DNA from 2 places in the Mesorhizobium sp. C432A genome. Region 1 is predicted to be linked to the other one. Evidence: predicted binding sites of a transcription regulator. Region 1 holds the regulator's gene; the other holds the start of a gene.
What was found. Region 1 encodes LexA, which represses DNA repair genes until DNA is damaged. Its sites were predicted from a motif close to TGTTCNNNNTGTGTTCNG; they were not measured.
Positions count from the first base shown of each region.

Region 1 (18,401 bases):
CCGTGGTCTGGGCGACCGACATCTTCGCCTATTTCGCCGGCCGCTCCGTCGGCGGGCCCAAGCTCGCGCCATCGATATCCCCCGGCAAAACGCAGAGCGGCGCACTTGGCGGCGCTGTCGGCGGCGTGGCCGCCGGCGTGCTTCTGGCTGCCGCCGCCGGGGCCGGCAATCTTGGCGTCCTCGCCTTGGTTGCGCTGGTGCTGTCGATTGTTGCCCAGGTTGGCGATCTCTTCGAATCCTGGGTCAAGCGCCGCCACGGCCGCAAGGATTCAAGCGCGTTGATACCCGGGCATGGCGGTGTCATGGACAGGGTGGACGGGCTTGTCGCGGCGGCTGTTGCCCTATACGTGATCGGCTGGATTTCGGCGGGCGCCGATCATCCGGCGCGGGGACTGTTTCCGGCTTGAGTGATATTTCACGGCGAAGAAATGGCGCACGCCACGGATTCGCCTGGATTGATGTCACAGTCGCGGCGACACCTTTTGCCGCAGGTGAATTTGAGGGCATGAGTTGAACGAAATTCTTCACGCGTTTTTCAGCACGGAAGGCTTTGTCCTCGGCACGCTGGTGCCGTTTCTGTTCGTGCTGACCGTGGTCGTCTTCATTCACGAAATGGGCCATTACCTGGTCGGCCGCTGGTGCGGCATTGGCGTGAAGGCCTTTTCGATCGGCTTCGGCCCCGAACTTCTCGGCTTCAACGACAGCCACGGCACGCGCTGGAAGCTCTGCGCCATACCGCTCGGCGGTTATGTCAAATTCGTCGGCGACATGAGCGCCACGTCGAGCCAGCCGAGTTCGGAAGATCTGGAAACGCTGACTGACGCTGAACGCAAGGTCGCCTTCCACACGCAACCCATCTGGAAACGCGCCGCCACGGTGGTGGCCGGACCGCTGTTCAACTTCCTTTTGACCATTGCCGTCTTTGCCGTGCTGTTTTCCCTCTATGGCCGCCCTGTGTTTGAGCCGATGGTGGCGGCGGTCACCGCCGGCAGTCCAGCCGCAAGGGCCGGCATTTTGCCAGGCGACCGATTCGTCGCCGTCGACGGCAGCAAGGTTGAGACCTTCGCCGACGTCCAGCGCCTAGTTTCGGGCCGCGGCGGCGACGCCATCACCTTCACCATGTTGCGCGACGGCAAGGAGGTCACGGTCGTCGCGACGCCGGAGCCGATGGAGCAGCTGGACGCACTGGGCAACAAGGTCAAGGTGGCCGTCATCGGCGTCGTCAACAACAAGGATGTCGGCCAGCCCAGGCTGATCACCTACAGCCCTGTCGGAGCAGTCGGCGCCGCGGTCGAGGAGACGGGGCACGTCATTCAGCGCACCGGCCAGTTCCTGCAGCGATTCGTTGTCGGCCGCGAAGACAAATGCCAGCTGGGCGGCCCGATCAAGATCGCCAAGATGTCGGGGCAGGCGGCAAAGCTGGGCTTCCTATGGCTGGTGCAACTCGTCGCCGGCCTGTCGGTCGGGATCGGAATTCTGAACCTTTTGCCGATTCCCCCCCTCGACGGCGGCCATCTCCTGTTCTACGCACTCGAAGCCGTTTTCCGGCGTCCGGTATCGGAGCGGATGATGGAAATGGGATACCGGGCCGGCCTCTTTCTGGTTCTGGGATTTATGGGCTTCGTCTTCTGGAACGATCTGTTTGGGTGCTGAAATCATGAAGAAATTTGGCTTCAGCACCGGCAATGTTGAGACGCCGTTTACCATGCACGGGGGTATGCGTGACGCGAAAGCCACGCATCAGGGTTAAGTAATTACAAATTAACCAGAAGCCTTGCGTGTAGGGAAAATCCGGTTAATACGGTAGGAGAAATTACCGCACGTCCGGTTTTCTCGCCGTGGGGACTTCGAGAAAAGGTACAAAAGCCCGATGAAGGCAGCATCCAAATTTTTGAGCGCCGCGTCCGCGGTGGCTATGTCCGCCGCTCTGGTTGTACCAGGTGCGCTCGCCGTGCAGTTCGTTGCCACATCTGCGGCGCAGGCAGCCGTTGTCTCGAGAGTCGAGGTCAGCGGCAACCAGCGTGTCGACGCCGACACCATCCGCAACTACATCACGATCAAGCCGGGCAAGGCGTTTTCCAGCGCCGATATCGACGATGCGGTCAAGGCGCTGTTCGGCACCGGGCTGTTCTCGGACGTGCAGATCAATCAGGTCGGTTCGACGCTGGTAGTCAAGGTTGCCGAATACCAGGTCGTCAACCAGGTTCTGTTCCAGGGCAACAAGAAGCTCAAGGACAACGCGCTGGCAGTCGCCGTGCAGTTGAAGCCGCGCGGGACGTTCTCGCAGGCAACGCTGGACTCCGATGTCGAGGCGGTAAAGGCTGCCTACAGGCGAATTGGCCGGGATGACGCCGCTGTCACGACCCAGATCATGGATCTCGGCGACAACCGCGTGAACGTGGTCTTCAACATCAACGAAGGCGGCCGCACCAAGATCGCCGCTGTCAATTTCGTCGGCAACAGCGCCTATTCGAGCCGCCGCCTGTCCGACGTCATCGCAACCAAGCGCTCGAGCTTCTTGTCCTTCGTGCTGCGTGACGACGTCTATGACGAGGACAAGCTCCGCGCCGACCAGGAATCGCTGCGCCGCTTCTATTACAATCACGGCTATGCCGACTTCCAGGTGGTCTCAGCCGTCGGCGAGCTCGACGACACGACCAACCAGTACACCGTTACCATCACCGTCCAGGAAGGCGACCGCTATACGTTCGGCGACGTCAGCGTCGAGAGCACCATTCCCGAAGTCGACTCGAAGGCGCTGGAATCGGTGGTTCAGACCCACAAGGGCGACGTCTACAACGCCAAGAATGTCGAGGATACCATCATCGCGCTGACCGAAAAGGTCGCGGGTTCGGGCTATGCCTTCGCCCAGGTGACGCCGCGCGGCGATCGCAACTTCGAGAACCACACCATTTCGGTCGTCTATACGATCGACCAGGGCACCAAGGCCTATATCGAGCGCATCGAAATCCGCGGCAACGACCGCACACGCGACTATGTCATTCGTCGTGAGTTCGATGTCAGCGAAGGCGACGCCTTCAACCAGGTACTCATCCAGCGCGCGAAGAAGCGGCTGGAAAAGCTAGATTACTTTGAGAAAGTCGACGTTTCGACTGTCCCGGGTTCTGAGCCAGACCAGGTCGTGCTCGTGGTCGACGTGGTCGAGAAATCGACCGGCGAGTTCTCGGTTGGCGCAGGTTATTCGACAGGTGGCGACACTGCCGGTCCGTCCGTCGAAGGTTCGGTCGCGGAGCGCAACTTCCTCGGTCGCGGCCAGTACATCAAGGTTTCGGCGGGTGGCCGCAAGAATTCGCGGGACTACAGCCTGTCCTTCACCGAACCCTATTTCCTGGGGCGCCGTATCGCCGCCGGCTTCGATATCTTCCAGCAGACCCGCAACTACGACCACTATGACAGCGAGACGCTGGGTGCGACGGTGCGCTTCGGCCTGCCGATCACCGACAACATCTCGACGCAGTTGGCGTACAATATCGCCCAGGAGAAGTACAAGCTCGACGACGGTTGCGATAACAATCCTGCCATCCCGGGCAACGCCCCTGGCGACGGGATTCCCGACGCGGACTGCAACGTATCTGCGGCAATCGTCCAGGGAATTGATGAAAGCCCTTGGATCAAGTCGTCGGTCAGCCTTGGGCTGGTCTACAACACCATCGACGACATGAAGAGCCCGCATGAAGGCATCTACGCCACCACGACCATGGAAGTGGCCGGCCTTGGTGGCGATGCCAAATTCGTCAAGGTTACCGGTCGTGGCACTGTCTACCAGACGTTGTCCGAACAGCTGGATCTGGTCGGCCTGATCTCAGGTGGTGCTGGCCATATTGCGGGCTATGGCGATAACGGCCTGCGTATCTTCGATCAGTTCCAGAGCAGCGACCGCATGATCCGCGGCTTCGAGTATGGCGGTATCGGCCCCGCGGATATTGCAACGGGTGACCACCTCGGCGGCACCACTTATTTCAATGCGTCGGCCGAAGCTCAATTCCCGATACCGGTCATTCCGGAAAGCTTTGGTGTCCGCGGCGCTGTGTTTGCTGATGCCGCCACACTGTACGGCAGCAAGATAAATGTCGCCGGGGTTACTCAAGCTTCAACTGATCTAGAGCTGCGCGCGTCGGTTGGTGTCGGCTTGCTGTGGTCATCGCCTTTTGGCCCGATCCGCATCGACTACGCGATGCCCGTCAAGAAGGAAAAGACCGACGACGTGCAGGAATTCAACTTCGGCATGTCGAGCCGCTTCTGATCTTGCGGTAACGATGCTTCCGGGCCGTTGGGGTCCGGAAGAGAATTGATCCGACCTAGCTGGATATTGCTTCTGGAATGACCGATCCGGTGTTCTTCGCGCCATCACGCCGGTATACGGCCGGCGAAGTCGCGAATCTGACCGGCGCATCGCTTGTCGATTCCGATCTTGCCCACATATCGATCGATGCGTTGGCGCCAGCCAACGAAGGCGGCGAGGGTGCGCTCGTCTTCGTCGACGGCAAGCGCAATTTCGCGCTGATGCAGTCGCTGAAGGCGGCGGCCGTGTTTTGTCCCGCCGAGTTCGCCGGCAAGGCGCCGGCCGGCATTGCGGTTCTGGTGCATCCGCGCCCGCAGCAGGCCTTCGCCATGATCGGCCGGCTGCTGTTCCCGATGGCGGCTACGCCGGGACCGATGACCAGCGAAACCGGGGTCTCGCCGCAAGCTCATGTCGATACCACGGCGCATATCGAGGCAGGCGCGATCATCGAGGCCGGAGCCGTCGTCGGCCCGCGTGCTTCCATCGGCAGCGGAACGGTCATTGCCCCCCACGCCGTTATCGGTCCGTCATGCCAGATCGGCCGCGACGGCTATATCGGACCAGGTGTCAGCGTCCAGTACGCGCTGATCGGCAACCGCGTCATCATTCATGGCGGCGCCAGGATAGGCCAGGACGGCTTCGGCTTTGTCGGCGGCGCCAAAGGGCCCGAGCGTGTGCCGCAGGTCGGCCGCGTCATCATTCAGGACGATGTCGAAATCGGCTCGAACACGACCGTCGATCGCGGCGCCATGTCGGATACGGTCATCGGTCAGGGCACCAAGATCGACAATCTGGTGCAGATCGCCCATAACGTTCGCATCGGCCGCAATTGCATTATTGCCGGGCTCTCTGGTATTTCCGGCTCCGTCACCGTCGGCGACGGTGTCACCATGGGCGGCGGCGTTGGCCTTGCCGATCATTTGACCATAGGATCAGGGGCCAAGCTTGCTGCAAGGAGCGGGTTCATGAGCAACGTGCCGGCGGGCGAGATCTGGGGAGGCTATCCGGCGCAGCCGATGGCGGAAGCCATGCGCGAGATCGCCATGCTGAGGAAGCTCGCCAGGACGCGCAAGCAGGGCGAGGGGGAAGTAGCTGAGATGGTGCCGGCGACGCTCGAAGCGGTCGATATATTGGGGTTGATGAAGCTTTTGCCGCATCGCTATCCCTTCCTGATGATCGATCGCATCATCGAAATCGACGGCAATGATTCTGCCATCGGCATCAAGAACGTGACCATCAATGAGCCGCATTTCCAGGGCCATTTCCCGGATCAGCCGGTGATGCCGGGCGTGCTCATCGTCGAGGCTATGGCGCAGACGGCCGGCGCGATCTGCATCCGTAACCTCAACACGGAAAAGCCGTCGCTGGTCTATTTCCTGACCATCGACAACGCGAAATTCCGCAAACCGGTCGTCCCGGGCGACCAGTTGAAGATCCACGTCAAGAAAATCAAGATGCGCGGCAACCTGCTCAAATTCGCCTGCGAGGCCATGGTGGAGGGCACAAAGGCCGCCGAAGCCGAGATCTCGGCAATGATGGTTACCGGCTGACGGTTCGAAATGCTCATGAAAATACAGACTTCAATCCACCCCTCGGCCGTCATCGAGGCCGGCGCGCAGATCGGCGAAGGCGCCGCAATAGGACCTTTCTGCTATGTCGGCGCTGACGCCGTGATCGGTGACCGCGTCGAACTGGTCAGCCATGTCTCGGTGCTGGGCGCGACAACCATTGGCGCCGCGACCAAGGTCTATCCAATGGCGACACTGGGCGGACCGCCGCAGAACACCAAGCACAAGGGCGGCCGCACCACTTTGGTCATCGGCCAGAACTGCACGATCCGCGAAGGCGTGACCATGCATCTCGGCACCGATTCCAGCCGCGGCGAGACGACCGTCGGCGACAACGGCAATTTCCTTGCCTATGCCCACATTGCCCATGATTGCGTCGTCGGTAAAAACGCCACCTTCGCTAATGGCGCGACCCTGGGCGGCCATTGCGAGGTCGGTGACAGCGTTTATATTGGCGGCCTCAGCGCCGTTCATCAGTTCGTGCGTGTTGGTGACAACGCCTTTCTCGGCGGCTGCTCGGCTTTTGTCGGCGATGTCATTCCCTACGCCATTGCGGTGGGCAATCGCGCGAGCCTGCGTGGACTCAACATCATCGGCCTGAAGCGCGCCGGGTTGCCGCGCGCCGAAATCTACCTGCTGCGCAAGGCTTACAAGACCATCTTCGACCGCTCCCGCACTGTCGGCGAGAACATCGAATTCGCCAAGGCCGAGTTTGCGTCGTCGCCGACGGCCATGAAAATCATCGATTTCATCACCAGTCGCGGCAAGCGGCATTTTGCCGTCCCGTCGCTTAAGGGTGGCGACGGCGACGATGCCGATGACGAAGGCTGAGGCCACTTCAACGGCCCTCGATCTTGCGCCGGACGCCAGGGTCGGCATCATTGCCGGCGGCGGTAGCTTGCCGGTCGAAGTTGCCGCCGGCCTGGCGGAGGCCGGACATCCGCCCGTCATCATCCTGGTCGAAGGTCAGGCCGACCGTCAGTCCGACCTCACAATCTATGAGCATGAAAGCCTTGCGCTGGAAGACATCGGCTCGCTGGTTGCGTTGCTGAGGCGCCGGCGGATCACCCATCTTGTGCTTGCCGGCGAGATCAGGCGCAGGCCGCGGTTGGTCGACATGCGTCCGAACCTTGGGCTACTGGCACTTATACCCTCGCTCGCCATGGCGCTTGCCCGCGGCGATGACGGGCTGTTGAAGATATTGACCCGCGGCCTGGAGGCACGGGGCGTCAAGGTTGTCGGTGCGCATGAAGTCGTGCCCCGGCTCGTCGCGGCCGAAGGGCCGCTGACCAAAGCAGTGCCGCGAAAGTCCGACTGGCGCGATATCGAGGCGGCACACGCGGCGGCAAAGGCCATCGGCGCGCTCGACATTGGTCAGGCGGCAATTGCCATCGGTGGCCGCACTGTTGCCCTGGAAGGCGTCGAGGGCACCCACGGACTGCTCGAGCGGACGCAGCAGTTGCGCGGCCATGGCAGGCTGGCCGGCAAGACGCGCGGTGTCCTGGTCAAATGCGCCAAACCTGGCCAGGAATTGCGTGCCGATCTGCCATCTATTGGCCCCCAGACCGTCGAGGCGGCGCATGCCGCGGGGCTCGCCGGCATTGCCGTCGAAGCCCGCCGTTCGCTCATCCTCGAAGGCCCCGCCGTTGTCGCGCGCGCCAATGCGCTCGGCCTGTTCGTGTTCGGCCTGCCGGCTGCGGAGTCTGTCCATGGCAGCTGAGAAGCCGCTGAAGATTGCCATCGTCGCCGGCGAAGAATCCGGCGACCTGCTCGGCGCCGACATCGTGCAGGCGCTGAAGCGCATGACCGGGCGCGAGGTGCAACTCGTCGGCACTGGCGGGCGGCATCTGCAGGCGCTCGGACTGGCGCCGCTGTTCGACGGCGCCGAGATCGCGCTGATGGGGCTCAGCGCCATCCTGCGTGACTTGCCGCGCCTGATGCGGCGGATCAGCCAGACGGCAAGTGCTGTCGCCGCCGAAAAACCCGACTGTCTGATCACCATCGACAGCCCCGATTTCTCGCTGCGCGTCGCCAAAAAGATCCGCGCCGCCGATCCGTCGATCCCGATCGTCCATTATGTCTGCCCGAGCGTCTGGGCGTGGCGGCCGGGTAGGGCGGCCGCGATGAAGCCCTATGTCGACCACATACTGTGCATCCTGCCTTTCGAGGTAAAGGAGCTCAGCCGTCTCGGCGGCCCGCCTGGCACTTACGTCGGACATCGCCTCACGCATGATCCAGGCGTGCAGGGCGCGGCCAGGGCGCAAGCCCAGCCACGCGATCTCTCGGCCGATCACGTCAAGACGCTGCTCGTCCTGCCAGGGTCGCGGCGCGGCGAGGTGAGCCGGCTTATCGGTCCGTTCGGCGAGACGGTGTCGGCGCTGCGCGCGCGTGGCCACCGGCTGCGGCTGTTGCTGCCGACGGTGCCGCATGTCGCCGAACTGGTCAAGACATCGGTGGCGCGCTGGGATCAGGAGCCGGAAGTCATCCTCGATCCCGAGCGCAAGTGGCAGGCCTTCGGCAAGGCCGATGCGGCGCTGACCGCGTCTGGAACGGTGTCACTGGAACTGGCGATGTCGGGTGTCCCGATGATCTCTTGCTACAAGTTCGATCCGATCATGCTGATGGCGCAGAGCCTGATCACGGTGTGGAGCGCTGCTTTGCCCAACCTTATTGCCGACCGGCCGGTCGTGCCGGAAAGCTACAACCAGTATGTGCGGCCGCACTATCTGGCGCGGCAGCTCGAGGCACTGTTCTCAGACACCGCCTACCGCGCTTGGCAAAAGGACGGCTTTGGCGAGGTTGCCAGACGCATGGCCACCGACAGGCCCTCCGGCGACATCGCCGCCGATGTCGTTCTTCGCCACATCGGGAGAGCGAATAGGGCTTAGCGAGTGAATAGTGAATAGTGAATAGTGAATAGGATTAACGAGCTCTCGACTATAATCAAGCTGCTACTTACTACCTGCTATTACTACCTGCTATTCACTACTTACCATTCACCATTCACTCTCTTTCACCTTTTCGCAATCGGCACGTAGTCGCGTTCCGGGGCGCCGGTATAGAGCTGGCGCGGGCGGCCGATCTTCTGGTGCGGGTCCTCGATCATTTCCTTCCACTGCGCGATCCAGCCGACGGTGCGCGCGACCGCGAACAGTACGGTGAACATGGTGGTGGGGAAGCCCAGCGCCTTCAGCGTGATGCCGGAATAGAAATCGACGTTCGGATAGAGCTTCTTCTCGATGAAGTAGGAATCGGTCAGCGCGATCTTTTCCAGCTCCATGGCGATGTCGAGCAGCGGATCGTCCTTGATGCCGAGTTCGCCCAGCACCTCATGCGCCGTCTTCTGCATGATTTTCGCGCGAGGATCGTAGTTCTTGTAGACGCGATGGCCGAAGCCCATTAGCCGGAACGGATCGTTCTTGTCCTTGGCGCGGGCGATGAATTCCGGGATGTGGTCGACATGGCCGATCTCGCCCAGCATGTTGAGCGCCGCTTCGTTGGCGCCGCCATGCGCCGGGCCCCACAGGCAGGCGATGCCGGCGGCAATGCAGGCGAACGGATTGGCGCCCGACGAGCCGGCAAGGCGCACCGTCGAGGTCGAGGCGTTCTGTTCGTGGTCGGCGTGCAGGATGAAGATGCGCTCCATGGCGCGCGCCAGCACCGGATTGATCTTGTATTCCTCGCACGGCACCGCAAAGCACATATGCAGGAAGTTGGCGGCGAAGTTCAGCTCGTTCTTCGGGTAAATGAAGGGCTGGCCGATATGGTATTTGTAGGCCATGGCTGCAATCGTCGGCATCTTGGCAATCAGCCGCATCGAGGCGACCATGCGCTGATACGGGTCCGAAATGTCGGTGGAGTCGTGATAGAAGGCCGACAGCGCGCCGACCACGCCGCACATCACAGCCATCGGATGCGCGTCGCGGCGGAAGCCGGTGAAGAAGCGCGACATCTGCTCGTGCACCATGGTGTGGCGCGTCACCCGGTAGTCGAAATCGTCCTTCTGTGCCTTGGTCGGCAGTTCGCCGTAGAGCAGGAGGTAGCAGACTTCGAGGAAGTCGCCATGCTCGGCCAGCTGGTCGATGGGATAGCCGCGGTGAAGCAGGATGCCGGCATCGCCGTCGATGAAGGTTATCGCCGACTCGCAGCTCGCCGTCGAAGTGAAGCCGGGATCGTAGGTGAAGGCGCCGGTGGTGTTGTAGAGCGCACCGATGTCGATGACGTCGGGCCCGACCGAGCCGCTCCGCACCTTGAATTCATGCGTCTTGCCGGCCAGTTCGAGCGTGGCAGTCGACGGGTGCGTCGTCTTGCTGCCGGTTTCCAGTCTCGTCGCAGCTTCGCTCATTCTCAAACTCCTTCATCTTCCTCATGCCGGCAAGGCAATTCCTGCAAACGACACGTCGAAATCACCGGAATGCGCGAACTCGCCACCGCATTTAGGAAGTGCGTGCCAGATTGGGCCAAGGCCTAATGTTGCACTGCGAAACCCGCCTTTCAATGCCAATCTTTTTGGGCCAGCTCGCTCCTAATCGATTTGATCCGCAATCCGCGCCAGGCTTTCCTCGCGGCCAAGCACGGCAAGCACGTCGAACACGCCGGGCGAGGTGCTGCGGCCGGTAAGGGCCGCCCGGAGCGGTTGGGCCACGGCGCCGAGCTTGTGGCCGCCGGCCGCTGCGAACTTGCGCACCGCGGCTTCAGCCGCGGCAGCCGACCAATCGCCCGAAACAGTCTGCAAAGCGGCATGTGCGCCGCGCAGGATCGCGCGCGCGTCGGCACTGAGCAGTGCTGCCGCCTTCTCGTCGATCGGCAGCGGCCGCTCGACGAACAGGAAGGCAGCGCCATCGGCCAGTTCCACCAGCGTCTTGGCGCGCTCTTTCAGGCCAGGCAAGGCGGCCAGCAGCTGCGCCTTCCTGGCGTCGTCGAGACGGGCGGCGATAGCAGATCCGCCTTCGAGGTATGGCAGAGTGGCGACGAAAATGTCGAACAGCTCGGTATCGGCCATCTTGCGCATATGCGCGCCGTTGATTGACTCGAGCTTGGCGAAGTCGAAGCGCGCCGCACCCTTGTTGACATCGCCGATGTCGAACCACGAAATCATGTCCTTGATCGACATGATCTCGTCGTCGCCATGGCTCCAGCCGAGCCTTGCCAGATAGTTGAGCAGTGCCTCGGGCAGATAGCCCATGGCGCGATAAGCCTCGACACCGAGTGCGCCGTGCCGCTTCGACAGCTTGGCGCCGTCGGCGCCGTGGATCAGCGGGATATGCGACATCGACGGGACGTCCCAGCCCATGGCGTTGTAGATCACCGTCTGGCGCGCGGCGTTGGTCAGATGGTCGTCGCCGCGGATGATGTGGGTGACGCCCATGTCATGGTCGTCGACGACGACGGCATGCATGTAGGTCGGATTGCCGTCCGAGCGCAGGATGATGAAATCGTCGAGGTCCTTGTTGGGGAAGCGCACCTCGCCCTGCACACGGTCGTGCACCACGGTTTCGCCCTCGGTCGGCGCCTTGATGCGGATGGCGCCCTTGACGCCGGGAGGCGCCTCCGAGGGGGCACGATCTCGCCACTGGCCGTTGTAGCGCGGCGGCAGGCCCTTGGCGCGTGCGGCCTCGCGCATCGCCTCGAGCTCGGCAGGCGTCTCGTAGCTGTAATAGGCCTTGCCCAGGCGCACCAGCTCCTCGGCCACCTCACGGTGGCGCGGCGCGCGCTCGAACTGCGATATGGCCTCACCGTCCCAGGAAAGGCCGAGCCAGGTCAGCCCATCCAGAATGGCCTGTGTCGCCGCCTCGTTGAAGCGTTCGCGGTCGGTGTCCTCGATGCGCAGCACCATCGTGCCGCCGGTGTGCTTGGCGTACAGCCAGTTGAACAGCGCCGTGCGCGCGCCGCCGATATGCAGATAGCCGGTGGGCGAGGGGGCAAAACGGGTGACGACCGTGTCGGACATGGAACTCTCGGGAAGCCTTGGAAAGCGGAGCGTGATCGCGCGGACTTTCGCGCTTTGCGCGTTCATGTAGCATAGGGGGTCTGGGGCGCAAGGGGCAGACCCGATGGCTGGATGAGGCCGGGGGCACGTCGGCAATTATCGTTTGCGTCAACTGGCGGTGGAGCCTTGTAGCACAAAAATCTGTTCGCACCTCCGCGCAACCTCATTTGGCAGCAGCGTCAATGTCTGGGTTTCATTCGGCTGCAGCGCCCGTCACAGTGCCTGGAACATCGCTGCGACGGTGGTAGCCCCCTCTGACGAGCGGACATTTCTTCACGGATGCGGCACTGCCCGACACAACGCCGCCGTGACAGCGTTGGCTTGGTCACGCATATTGACCTTTCTGCAATCATTATCGTGAACACCGCAACTGTGTGCGGTCCGGCCTCGCCACGAAGGAGGAATGATTGAAAGAAGGACTACCGATGACCAGAAACGCCGACCATACGGAGGGTGATCCGTTCTACCATGGTACCCGGGCGGATTTGAAACCCGGGGATCTGCTGAGCGTCGGCCACCCTTCCAATTTCAGAGGTAAACCACTGTCATGGATCTATTTCACCCAGACACTGGAAGCCGCCATCTGGGGAGCAGAGCTTGCAACGGGTGACGGTCGTCAAAGGATTTACATCGTAAAGCCGACGGGGTTTTTTATGGATGACCCTAACCTGACCGATAAAAAATTTCCCGGTAATCCGACGAAATCCTACCGCTCCCGTGATCCGTTGCTCATCCTGGGGGAGCTCGCTGAATGGCAGGGTCATACACCGGAACAATTGAAGGCAATGCACGATGGGCTTGCTCGCCTGAGGGCGGAGGGCCGGGATATGATTGAGGATTGAGCGTCCTTGGCGAGTGATCGTCAATTCCGGCGCGGTGGACGCGACCGCACGGACTTTCGCACTTTGCGCGTTCATGTAGCATAGGAGGTCTGGGGCGCAAGGGGCAGACCCGATGGCTGGACGTGGCCGGGGCACGAAGGAAGGCGAAGGCGGCGAGGCAAGCGTCAGCGAACGCTCGCTGTTTGCCGATAGTCCCTATGCCGAGCCGCTGCCCCTCGCGCTGCCTGAGCCGCATCCCGGCATAGCGCCCGCGCTGCCCGGTCACGCCTTGCCGGCGCAAGTCACAGCGCCCGGATCTATCGCCCGACTGCGCAGACGGCTTCGCCGCCCGTCATGGCCCGCGCTCCGCCGCAGCCTTGCCGTGGCCGCCAACACGGAGCTCGACCGGGGCGTCGCCTTCCTGCTGGTCCCGGTTTTCCTGGCAGCCGGCGTCATCGTCTACTTCTCGCTGGCCGGCGAGCCGGGCTTTGCGCAGCCAATCGCCATTGTGGTGCTGGCGACATGTTGCGCTGTCGCCACGCGATCGCGGCCGAGGACGCATCTGTTCTGCATGGCCGCGATGCTGTGCGCGCTCGGCGTCGTCGCCGCCAAAGTCGAGACCTGGCGCGCCGGAACGCAGATGCTCGGCTCCGAGATCCAGACACGGCTGACCGGCCGCGTCGTCAGTCTCGAACAGATGGAGAGCGGGCGCATCAGGCTGACGCTCGACGTGGTTTCGACCGCTTACCCCAAGCTGCGCTACGCCCCGGAGCGGGTCAGGCTCTCGGCGCGGACCGTTCCCGCCGATATGACCGCCGGCTCCCTGATCACCGGCTATGCCAGGCTGTTGCCGCCGACCGGTCCGGTGCGGCCGGAGAGCTACGATTTCTCCTTCGACAGCTATTTCACCGGTATCGGCGGCAGCGGCTTCTTTCTCGGCAATCCGAAAACCATTGCTACGCAGGGACCGCCGCCGCTGACCGCGCGGCTCTCCTCGGCAATCGAGAGCGCGCGCGAAAACATTGCCGACCATATCAGGGGCAAGATCGGCGGCGCCGAAGGCGAGATTGCCGCGGCGCTGATTGTCGGCGTGCGCGCCGGCATCCCGGACGAGGTCAACGAAGCGATGCGGCGCACCGGCATCTATCACATCATCTCCATCTCCGGCCTGCATATGGCGCTGGTTGCCGGCACCATCATGGCGTTGCTGCGCGGCGCCTTTGCGCTGTTTCCGGATTTCTCCTCGCGCCGGCCGGTGAAGAAATATGCAGCAGTGGCAGCACTCGTCTCCATCGCCGCCTATCTCGTCATTTCAGGCATCGTGGTGGCTGCCGAGCGCAGTTTCATCATGCTAGCGGTCATGCTTGTCGCCGTGCTGTTTGATCGCGCCGCACTCACCATGCGCAATCTGGCGATCTCCGCCATTGCCGTCATCCTGGTGTCGCCGCACGAGGTGGTCGGTCCCAGCTTCCAGATGTCGTTTGCCGCCACTGCCGCCCTTGTCGGCGCCTATGCCGGCTGGGCCGATTACCGCGCCGACAAGGTGAGAACGCCACCGGCAAAGCGCTCCTTCGTCGGCTTCCTGTCGCGAAAATTCGCGCTGGCCATGGGCGGCCTCGCCATGACCTCGATCATCGCCGGCAGTGCAACCTTGCTGTTCGCCATCTGGCATTTTCAGCGTGTGTCGCCGCTCAGCCTGATCGCCAATCTGGCCGTGATGCCGATTGTATCGTTGATCGTCATGCCGTTTGCCGTGCTCAGCGCGCTGGCGATGCCGTTCGGCGCCGACGGACCGTTCCTCTATGTGATGGGCAAAGGCCTGACGGCGATGATCGCCATATCGGCCTGGATTTCCGAGCGCTCGCCGGTCGATGCCGTCGGGTTGATTTCCATCCGCTCGGTGCTGCTGGTGACGGTCGCCCTCGTCATCGCCACCATGGCCACCACCTGGCTCAGGCTGGCGGCCGTGCCTTTCGCGCTGGCCGGCCTGTTGACGGTGCCGCAGGTGCTTACGCCCGACGTGCTCATATCCGAGGATGCGCATCTGGTGGCCATGCCGATCGGTGGCGGCGAACTCGCCCTCAACCGCGAACGCTCCAACGAATTCACCACGGACAATTGGAAACGGGCGCTGCGGGCCGAAACCATTATCCCACCTGAGATTTTCGAGTCAACAGATACGCGGTTCGATCTCGATCCGCTCGATCTGCCGCCCGGCTCGCCCTTCTATTGCACCGGCGATCTCTGTATCGCCCGGCACCCTTCCGGAGCCATTGTAGCGCTTGCGAAAGACCGCAAGACGGCGCGGCCGGCCTGTGCCTTCGCGAGCCTGATCGTCATCGATGACGCCACCGCCTACAATCCGTGCCGCGACCCGCTGGTGCTGGTCGTGACGAAGAAACAGCTGGCCCGCGACGGCAGCGCCGCCGTCTTCTTCGATCCGCAATCGGCAGCTGCAGCGCCAACCATCCGCTTCGCCGTCGACAAGCCGTATCGCCACTGGCACGAGCAACGCCGCTTCTCCCGCGAAGCGCGCGGCCTGCCGCCTTACAACCAGCGTGAAAAGTACAAACCCAAGCCGGCTCAGTAGCGCCGGATCAATCCGACAAGCTTGCCCTGCACCTTCACCCTGTCCGGTCCAAAAATGCGGGTCTCGTAGGCCGGGTTGGCGGCTTCCAGGGCGATCGAGGCGCCCTTGCGGCGGAAGCGTTTCAGGGTCGCTTCCTCATCGTCGACCAACGCCACCACGATCTCGCCGGGGCTGGCTGTGTCGGCATTGCGGATGATGACCGTGTCGCCATCGAAAATGCCGGCCTCGATCATCGAATCGCCCTTGACCTCGAGCGCGTAGTGTTCGCCGCCCATGATCATATCGGGCGGCACCGAGATCGAATGGGTCTGATGCTGGATGGCGTCGATCGGCACGCCGGCGGCGATGCGTCCCATAACCGGGATTGAAATCGCGGAAACGGCATCGTCATTGCCGGCCGACATCGAACGCGACGGCGAGCCCGGCTTGATCTGGCGGCCGAGACCGCCTTGGCCCAACGCGCCTTGTCCTTGGCCGCCTTGCCCTTGGCCGGTTTGACCAAGACTGCCCTGAATGACGCTCGGCGAAAACTTCCTCGCCGCATTGAGGCCTGGTGCGATCGAGTCGGGCAGCCGCAGCACTTCCAGCGCGCGCGCCCGGTTCGGCAGCCGGCGAATGAAACCGCGCTCCTCAAGCGCCGTGATCAGGCGGTGGATGCCGGACTTGGAGGCGAGGTCGAGCGCTTCCTTCATCTCGTCGAAGGACGGCGGGATTCCGCTCTCCTTCAGGCGTTCATGGATGAACATCAGAAGCTCATGTTGTTTGCGCGTCAGCATCGCGGCCCCCAAGGGTTCTGAAACCAGAATCAGAAAAAACAAACCCAGAACAAACACTATCTGTTCCAGTTGTGTTCCGCAACCTTTTAAAGTTTAATGAATGTGTTGACGTTTTGTTCAGCGTAACGTTCGGCGCTGCGAGCGCCGCCTGCGCCCAGTTGCCAGCAACGGGGTGAAACGAAGACAAAGTGCCCTGCGTCGTCGGCTACGATCGCCGCTTCCTTTTCGGACGGGGCTGCGCAGCATCCGCGCGGGGTTCTCTCTGGGCATAGACCCGCAGCGTGTAGCCGATGTGAGCGGTCATCAGAGTTTTCGCACGTTCGACGTCGCGATCGAGGGCCGCTTCCATCAGGGCGGTATGGTGTTCGATCGCCACGGCGTCGCGCAGGGCCGCCACGGCCTTCCGGTGTCCGTCCGTGCGGCCGGCGGCGGCGCGCAGCGTCGGGGCCAGACCCAGAAAGCGGTGATGGCGATGCAATTGGTCGGAAATCGTTGCATTGAAGCGCAGCAGCCAGCTGGATGTCGCGGCACTGAGCAGCGCCGCATGGAAGGCATCGTGTTTTTCGTACCACGCGTCGACCGCATCATCCGATGGATCGTCGAGAACAGACCCGCACCGTGAGAGACGATAGTGGGCGGCAACGACCGCGTCTTCCCACTCACGGTCGCCCTTCTCGATCGATTCCACCAGCAGGGGCAGTTCGACCACCAGCCGCGCACGTGCCAAATCCTCGAGCTCCGCCCGAGAGACGGGAGCGACCGCAAACCCGCGGTTGCTGATGGCGGTCACAAGCCGTTCCGCCTCCAGCCGCGACAGCGCCTCGCGCAACGGCGTCCAGCCGATGCCGTAGGTGTTGCGCAGCGTGCTCAGCTTCAACGGCGCGGCAGGCGCCAGCCGGGTCGCAAGAATATCGCGCCTGAGCAGGCGATAGGCCACTTCCGTCTTCGAGGTCTGCTCGTCATCCAGCATCGTGATCCATCAGACATAAACGCTCGGGCGGATCATTATATATCAAAGCCTTTCAATGGGTGAATTATATATAATGTTTGACAGTTCAAGGGCGACCACTCAAGATCGCCGGCATGTTTGGGCGGCAGGCTCCGCCGCGCGCGTTTGTCCATGGAGGGGCGCCGGATCATGAGCACGACACCCGATCTCGCTACAATCGAAGCAATGGATGCCGCCGATCCGCTGCGCTCCATGCGTGAACGCTTTGTCTTGCCGCAAGGCGTGATTTATCTCGACGGCAATTCCCTGGGCGCCGCGTCAGCGGTCGTCTTCAGCGAACTGCAGCAGGCCGCCACGCAGGAATGGGCGCACGACCTCATTCGCGCCTGGAACACCGCCGGCTGGTTCAACATGCCGGTGGAACTCGGAGATCAGCTCGGGCGACTGATCGGCGCGGCTGATGGGCAGACGGTGGTCTGCGACACAACCTCGATCAACATCTACAAGCTGCTGCACGCAGCGCTCGGCATGCGGCCGGATCGGTCGGTCATCGTTGCCGAGGGCGACAGTTTCCCGACCGACCTCTACATGGCCGAAGGCGTCGCCTCGACCCGGCCGGGAACGCGGCTGCGGCTGGAGGGCGTCGACGCGGCCGCAATCGAGGAGCTGATCGACGACAGCGTTGCCGTCATCCTGGTCAACCACGTCAACTACAAATCCGGCCAGTTGCGCGACATGGCGGCGCTGACGCGCAAGGCACATGACGCCGGCGCGCTGATCATCTGGGATCTCTGCCACACGGCCGGCGCCTTGCCGGTCGAACTTGACCGTGCCAATGCCGATTTCGCCGTCGGCTGCACCTACAAATACCTCAATGGCGGCCCGGGCTCGCCGGCCTTCATCTACGCGGCCGAGCGCCACCATGACGATGCCCACCAGCCGCTCAGCGGCTGGTGGGGCCATGCGCGGCCCTTTGCCTTCGAGCAGGGCTTTGCCGTCGGCAGCGGCATTCGCCGCTTCCTGTGCGGAACGCAGCCGGTGCTGTCGATGCGGGCGCTCAAGGGCGCGCTCGATATCTGGAACGACGTCGATATGGCGGCGGTGCGCAGAAAAAGCATCGCGCTGACCGACCTGTTTATCCAGCTCGTCGAAGCCAGATGCGGCGCCTACCGGCTTGAACTGGAAAGTCCTCGCGACGGCAGCCAGCGCGGCAGCCAGGTGTCGTTCCTCCACCCGCATGGCTATCAGGTGATGCGGGCGCTGATCGAGCGCGGCGTGATCGGCGATTTCCGGGCGCCGTCGACCATCCGTTTCGGCTTCACGCCGCTCTATGTCGGATATGGCGATGTCTGGCAGGCGGTCGAAGTCCTGGAGGATATTCTGCGCACCGGCGCCTGGCAGGACG
Region 1 covers NZ_CP100470.1:4,012,986-4,031,386, forward strand. The annotation lists gene NLY33_RS19460 (phosphatidate cytidylyltransferase) at 1-407, shown strand, start outside; gene rseP (RIP metalloprotease RseP) at 511-1,653, shown strand; gene bamA (outer membrane protein assembly factor BamA) at 1,871-4,264, shown strand; partial or broken gene lpxD (UDP-3-O-(3-hydroxymyristoyl)glucosamine N-acyltransferase) at 4,342-5,385, shown strand; gene fabZ (3-hydroxyacyl-ACP dehydratase FabZ) at 5,401-5,853, shown strand; gene lpxA (acyl-ACP--UDP-N-acetylglucosamine O-acyltransferase) at 5,869-6,702, shown strand; gene NLY33_RS19490 (LpxI family protein) at 6,689-7,591, shown strand; gene lpxB (lipid-A-disaccharide synthase) at 7,581-8,759, shown strand; gene gltA (citrate synthase) at 8,885-10,216, opposite strand; gene gltX (glutamate--tRNA ligase) at 10,397-11,821, opposite strand; gene arr (NAD(+)--rifampin ADP-ribosyltransferase) at 12,286-12,702, shown strand; gene NLY33_RS19515 (ComEC/Rec2 family competence protein) at 12,815-15,271, shown strand; gene lexA (transcriptional repressor LexA) at 15,265-16,047, opposite strand; gene NLY33_RS19525 (GntR family transcriptional regulator) at 16,253-17,017, opposite strand; gene kynU (kynureninase) at 17,186-18,401, shown strand, end outside.

Region 2 (4,413 bases), 2.7 Mb from region 1:
CAGGCGATAGGGCAAGGACCAAAGGTGAGCGTTTCGCTGTTGCATGCCGCTGTTGTCGCGGGCTCGCATGGAAACGGCGGGGCGGAGCGGAGGAGGTTTTCCGCAGGGATGTGCAGTTTTCGTGCAGGACCTGCGCTTACGGCCGGGCTCCTTTTTCCTCTCCCTCCGGAGGGGGGAGAGGTGGCTCGGCGAAGCCGAGACGGAGTGGGGGAACCACCTGGCAATCGCCGCGAACGGACATCGGAAGGGCACTGAGCGCCTTGCTCGAGTTGCGCCCAAGGGTCAACCCCCACTCCGTCGAGCTTCGCTCGACACCTCTCCCCCGATCGACGGGGGAGAGGAAAGGCCCCCTTCCGCAACTGCTGCGGGACGGGCGGGGCAGCGCAAGCTTTCGCGGTTGGCTCGTCATCAGGTACCGGTCGGACGCTTGCCTCACCCGCCCCCACGCGGCATAGATCGGCCATGACAAGCGAACCTTACCTCCCGCGCCGCTCGGTGCTTTACGTCCCCGCCTCCAACGACAAGGCGCTGGCCAAGATCGCGACGCTGGCCTGCGATGCCGTGATCATCGACCTCGAAGACGCCGTCGCGCCCTCAGACAAGATCGCAGCGCGGGACAAATTGGCCGGCATTTTCGCCAGCCGACCAGTTGCCAATCAGCATGGGCGCCGCTGCGAAATGATCGTGCGCGTCAACGCGCTGTCCAGCGAATGGGGCAACGACGATTTGCTGGCCGCGGCGAAATTCGAGCCCGACGGCATCCTGTTGTCCAAGGTCGCCACGCCGCGTGACATCCTCGAAGTCGGCGACGTGCTCGACGATAATTTTGCCCCCGACAGCGTCAAGCTCTGGGCGATGATCGAGACGCCCAAGGCCATGCTCAACATCGGCGCCATTGCCGAACTCGGCCGCGACCCGGCCTCGCGCCTAGCTTGTTTCGTGGCCGGAACGAACGATCTGGTCAAGGAAACCGGCATTCTGGCGACGCCTGATCGGCGCTACCTCGTGCCTTGGCTGATGCAGATGGTGCTGGCGGCGCGGGCCGGCGGCATCGACATGCTCGACGGCGTCTCCAACGATTTTCGCGACCTCGACGCGTTTGCGCGCGAATGCACGGAAGCCGCTGCCATGGGGTTCGATGGCAAGACGCTGATCCACCCCGCCCAGATCGAAACCGCCAACCGAGCCTTTGCGCCCGCGCCCGAAGCCTTGGCCCAGGCGCGCGCGGTGAAGGATGCCTTCGCCTTGCCGGAAAATGCCGGCAAGGGCGTGATTGCTTTGAACGGCAGGATGGTCGAGCGGCTGCACCTGGCGCAGGCCGAGAAATTGCTGGCGAAGGCCGCCGCCATCGGCGCATGATCCGCCCCGAAAAGACGAACTCACGACAGGATCTGACCCATGAGACTTTACCGCTTTTTGTCCGCCCCCGACGATTCAACCTTCTGCCACAAGGTGACCGCGGCGCTGAACAAGGGCTGGCACCTGTACGGCTCGCCGACCTACGCCTACGACAAGAAGACCAAATCGATGCGCTGCGGCCAGGCGGTGGTGAAGGATATCGACGGCCAGGAATACGGGCCGGATACCAAGCTGAGCGACTGGTAGGCTTTGCCAGGCACGGACGCAGGCTGTGTCGAGATTCAGGTCAGGCCGAGCCGAGAACAGTGGTTTCCGAGAACCGGAGCGGAGCGTACTTAAAGTACGCGAGCACCGGAAGCGCAGGAAGCTGCCGTTCGCAGGCCGGCTCGCCACCTGAATATCGCACAGCCTTACTCCGCCGCCTCTTCAAGCTTTTCCATATCGTCGTCCGACAGGCCGAAATGGTGACCGATCTCGTGGATCAGCACATGGGTGACGATGTCGCCCAGCGTCTCTTCGTTCTCGGCCCAGTAGTCGAGGATGGCGCGGCGGTAGAGGGTGATGCGGTTCGGGCCTTCGCCGGTCTGCGGGTTCCAGCGCTCGGCGATGCCGCGGCCCTCGAACAGGCCGAGCAGGTCGAACGGCGTCTCCAGCGACAGATCGTCCATGATCTCGTCGGTCGGGAATTCGGCGATCATGATGACGATCTCGCCGGTCAGCTTGCGAAAATCGTCGGGCAGATGTGCGTACGCCTCCAGCGCCAGAAACTCGATCTCCTCGATCGAAGGCGAGAGTTCATCGTGCCAGGTGCGGGTCTTGTAGATGCGGGCCATGCTTTGTCCTTTGATCCGGCATATAGGCTTTCCCTCCGGACTCGGCAAATGGACGGGTACCTGGCCAATTCTTTGCGCCGAATGGCTGCGACCAAAGTCCAAGGTTGGCCTCGCCACCTTTGATCAAGGAATAAATTCCTTCTGACTCCGCTTGACTCTTTCGGCACCCTCTGGAATCTATAAGAACATAACAGGAACAATTATGAGAGAAATTGACCGTCATGGCGACATCAGCCGTGGCGCGGGAGACTGTTTTTGCCCTGCGCCGCCAGATCGCGAAGATCGAGGGAACGCTGCCCGAGCGCCTGGCCGCGCCGGCCGGCGAGCGACCTCGTGCGCGCGCTGACAGCGCTATCGGCGGTGCGCCCGAACCTAATGCCGATGTCACCATCATCCGGCGCGGGCTTGCCGTGGCTTCGCCGAATGCTTTCCTGGCGACCGGCGTCGAGCACCTCGATGCGGCGCTGAGCGGCGGCCTGCCGAAAGCCGCCTTGAGTGAAATCCATGGCCTTGAGACCCGCAATGCCGGGGCCGTCGCCGGCTTTGTGCTGTCGCTTGTCAGCCTGATCCTCAAGGGCCAGCCCTTGCCCGTGCTGTGGATCGGCACATCGGAGATTTTTCGCGAGGCCGGCTTTCCCTATGCCAGGGGATTGCAGGGCATGTTCGGTATCGCACCGGAGCAATTGCTGTTTTCCGAGGCGCCGAAACTCACCGATGCGCTGTGGGTAGCCGAGGAGGCCGCGAAGATGACGGCGCTCGCCGCAATCATCCTCGAAATCCGTGGCAGCCCGCAGCGGCTCGACCTCACCGCGACGCGCCGGCTGCACGCGCGCGCCCAAAACGCCGGCCGGCCGGTGTTCCTGCTGCGCCAGGCCGGCGAAGCCGAGCCGACCGCCGCCCCGGTGCGCCTCATCGTGTCGGCTGCACCAGCGGCGAGCCGCCGGACGATCGCCGGGTCGCTCGCCGGCTCGATCGGCCGGCCTGCCTTCACCGTCAGCATCGGCAAGAGCCGCACCGCTCTGCCTGGACAATTCACACTGGAGTGGAACCCCGATGAACACGCATTCGAAGAAAGAAAGCCCCGCGAAAAACGGGCAGAGAATTCTGTCGCTGTGGTTCCCGCATCTGGCGGCAGAACGGATCCTGCGCCAGCGCCTGGGACGGTCGTGGCGTTCCCGGCCTTCGGATCATCTGCCGCCATCTCACCCACCGCTCGTGATCAGCCATCGCGACCGCAACGCCCAGCGCATATCGGCCCTCGACGAGCGGGCTGAGGCGCTGCATCTGAAGCCTGGCATGGGCATTGCCGATGCGCGCGCCATGCATCCCTCGATCGACATCGTCGAGGCCGATCCGGACGCCGATCGCCGGCTGCTCGAAGGCCTCGCCGACTGGTGCGATCGCTATACGCCGCTGGTGGCGCTCGACGGTACTGATGGCCTTTATCTCGACGTCACCGGCTGCACGCATCTGTTCGGCGGCGAGCGCGCCATGCTGGACGACATCCTTGCGCGGTTTTTCCAGCAGGGTTTCGATGTCCGCGCAGGGTTGGCCGCGACGCCGGGTGCAGCCTGGGCGGCGGCGCGCTTCTGCGGCAACCGCATCGTTGTCTCCGGCGAGGAGGAAGCGCTGCTCGCCCCCTTGCCGCTGGCGGCACTGCGCATCGAGGCCGATATCCGCGCCAGCTTGGAAAGCGTCGGCCTGCGGACCGCCGGCGCGGTCATGGCAGCGCCGCGCGCGCCGCTCGCCCGTCGCTTCGGCCCGACCTTGCTGTTGCGGCTCGACCAGGCGCTCGGCCGCCTCGACGAGGCGGTATCGCCGCGCCTGCCCGTGGCCCCGCTTTCGGTCGAACGCCACCTGGCCGAGCCGGTCGTGCTGACCGCCGAGATCGAACGGCTGGTGCTCTTGCTGGCGGTGACGCTGAAGGCCGATCTCGAACGCCGCGGCGAGGGCGCAAGGATGCTGGCGCTGCTTTTGTTTCGCGTCGACGGCGCCGTCAGCCGCATCGCTGTCGGTACCTCGCGACCGTTGCGCGAACCCAAGCTTATCCAGCGCCTGTTCCATGAGCGGCTGGCCGCGCTCGAACAGGACATCGATGCCGGCTACGGCTTCGACCTGGTGCGGCTTTCGGTGCTGGCGGCCGCCGGCTTCGACATGCAGCAGGCCGATTTGACCGGCGAGACCGAGGATGACGGCGCCGACATGGCACTCTTTGCCGACC
Region 2 covers NZ_CP100470.1:1,275,986-1,280,398, reverse strand. The annotation lists gene NLY33_RS06070 (HpcH/HpaI aldolase/citrate lyase family protein) at 463-1,359, shown strand; gene NLY33_RS06065 (DUF1737 domain-containing protein) at 1,399-1,605, shown strand; gene NLY33_RS06060 (metallopeptidase family protein) at 1,770-2,192, opposite strand; gene NLY33_RS06055 (ImuA family protein) at 2,414-3,466, shown strand; gene NLY33_RS06050 (DUF6504 family protein) at 3,408-4,413, shown strand, end outside.
Region 2: the regulator LexA is predicted to act here: its motif matches at 2,374-2,391, upstream of NLY33_RS06055 (ImuA family protein).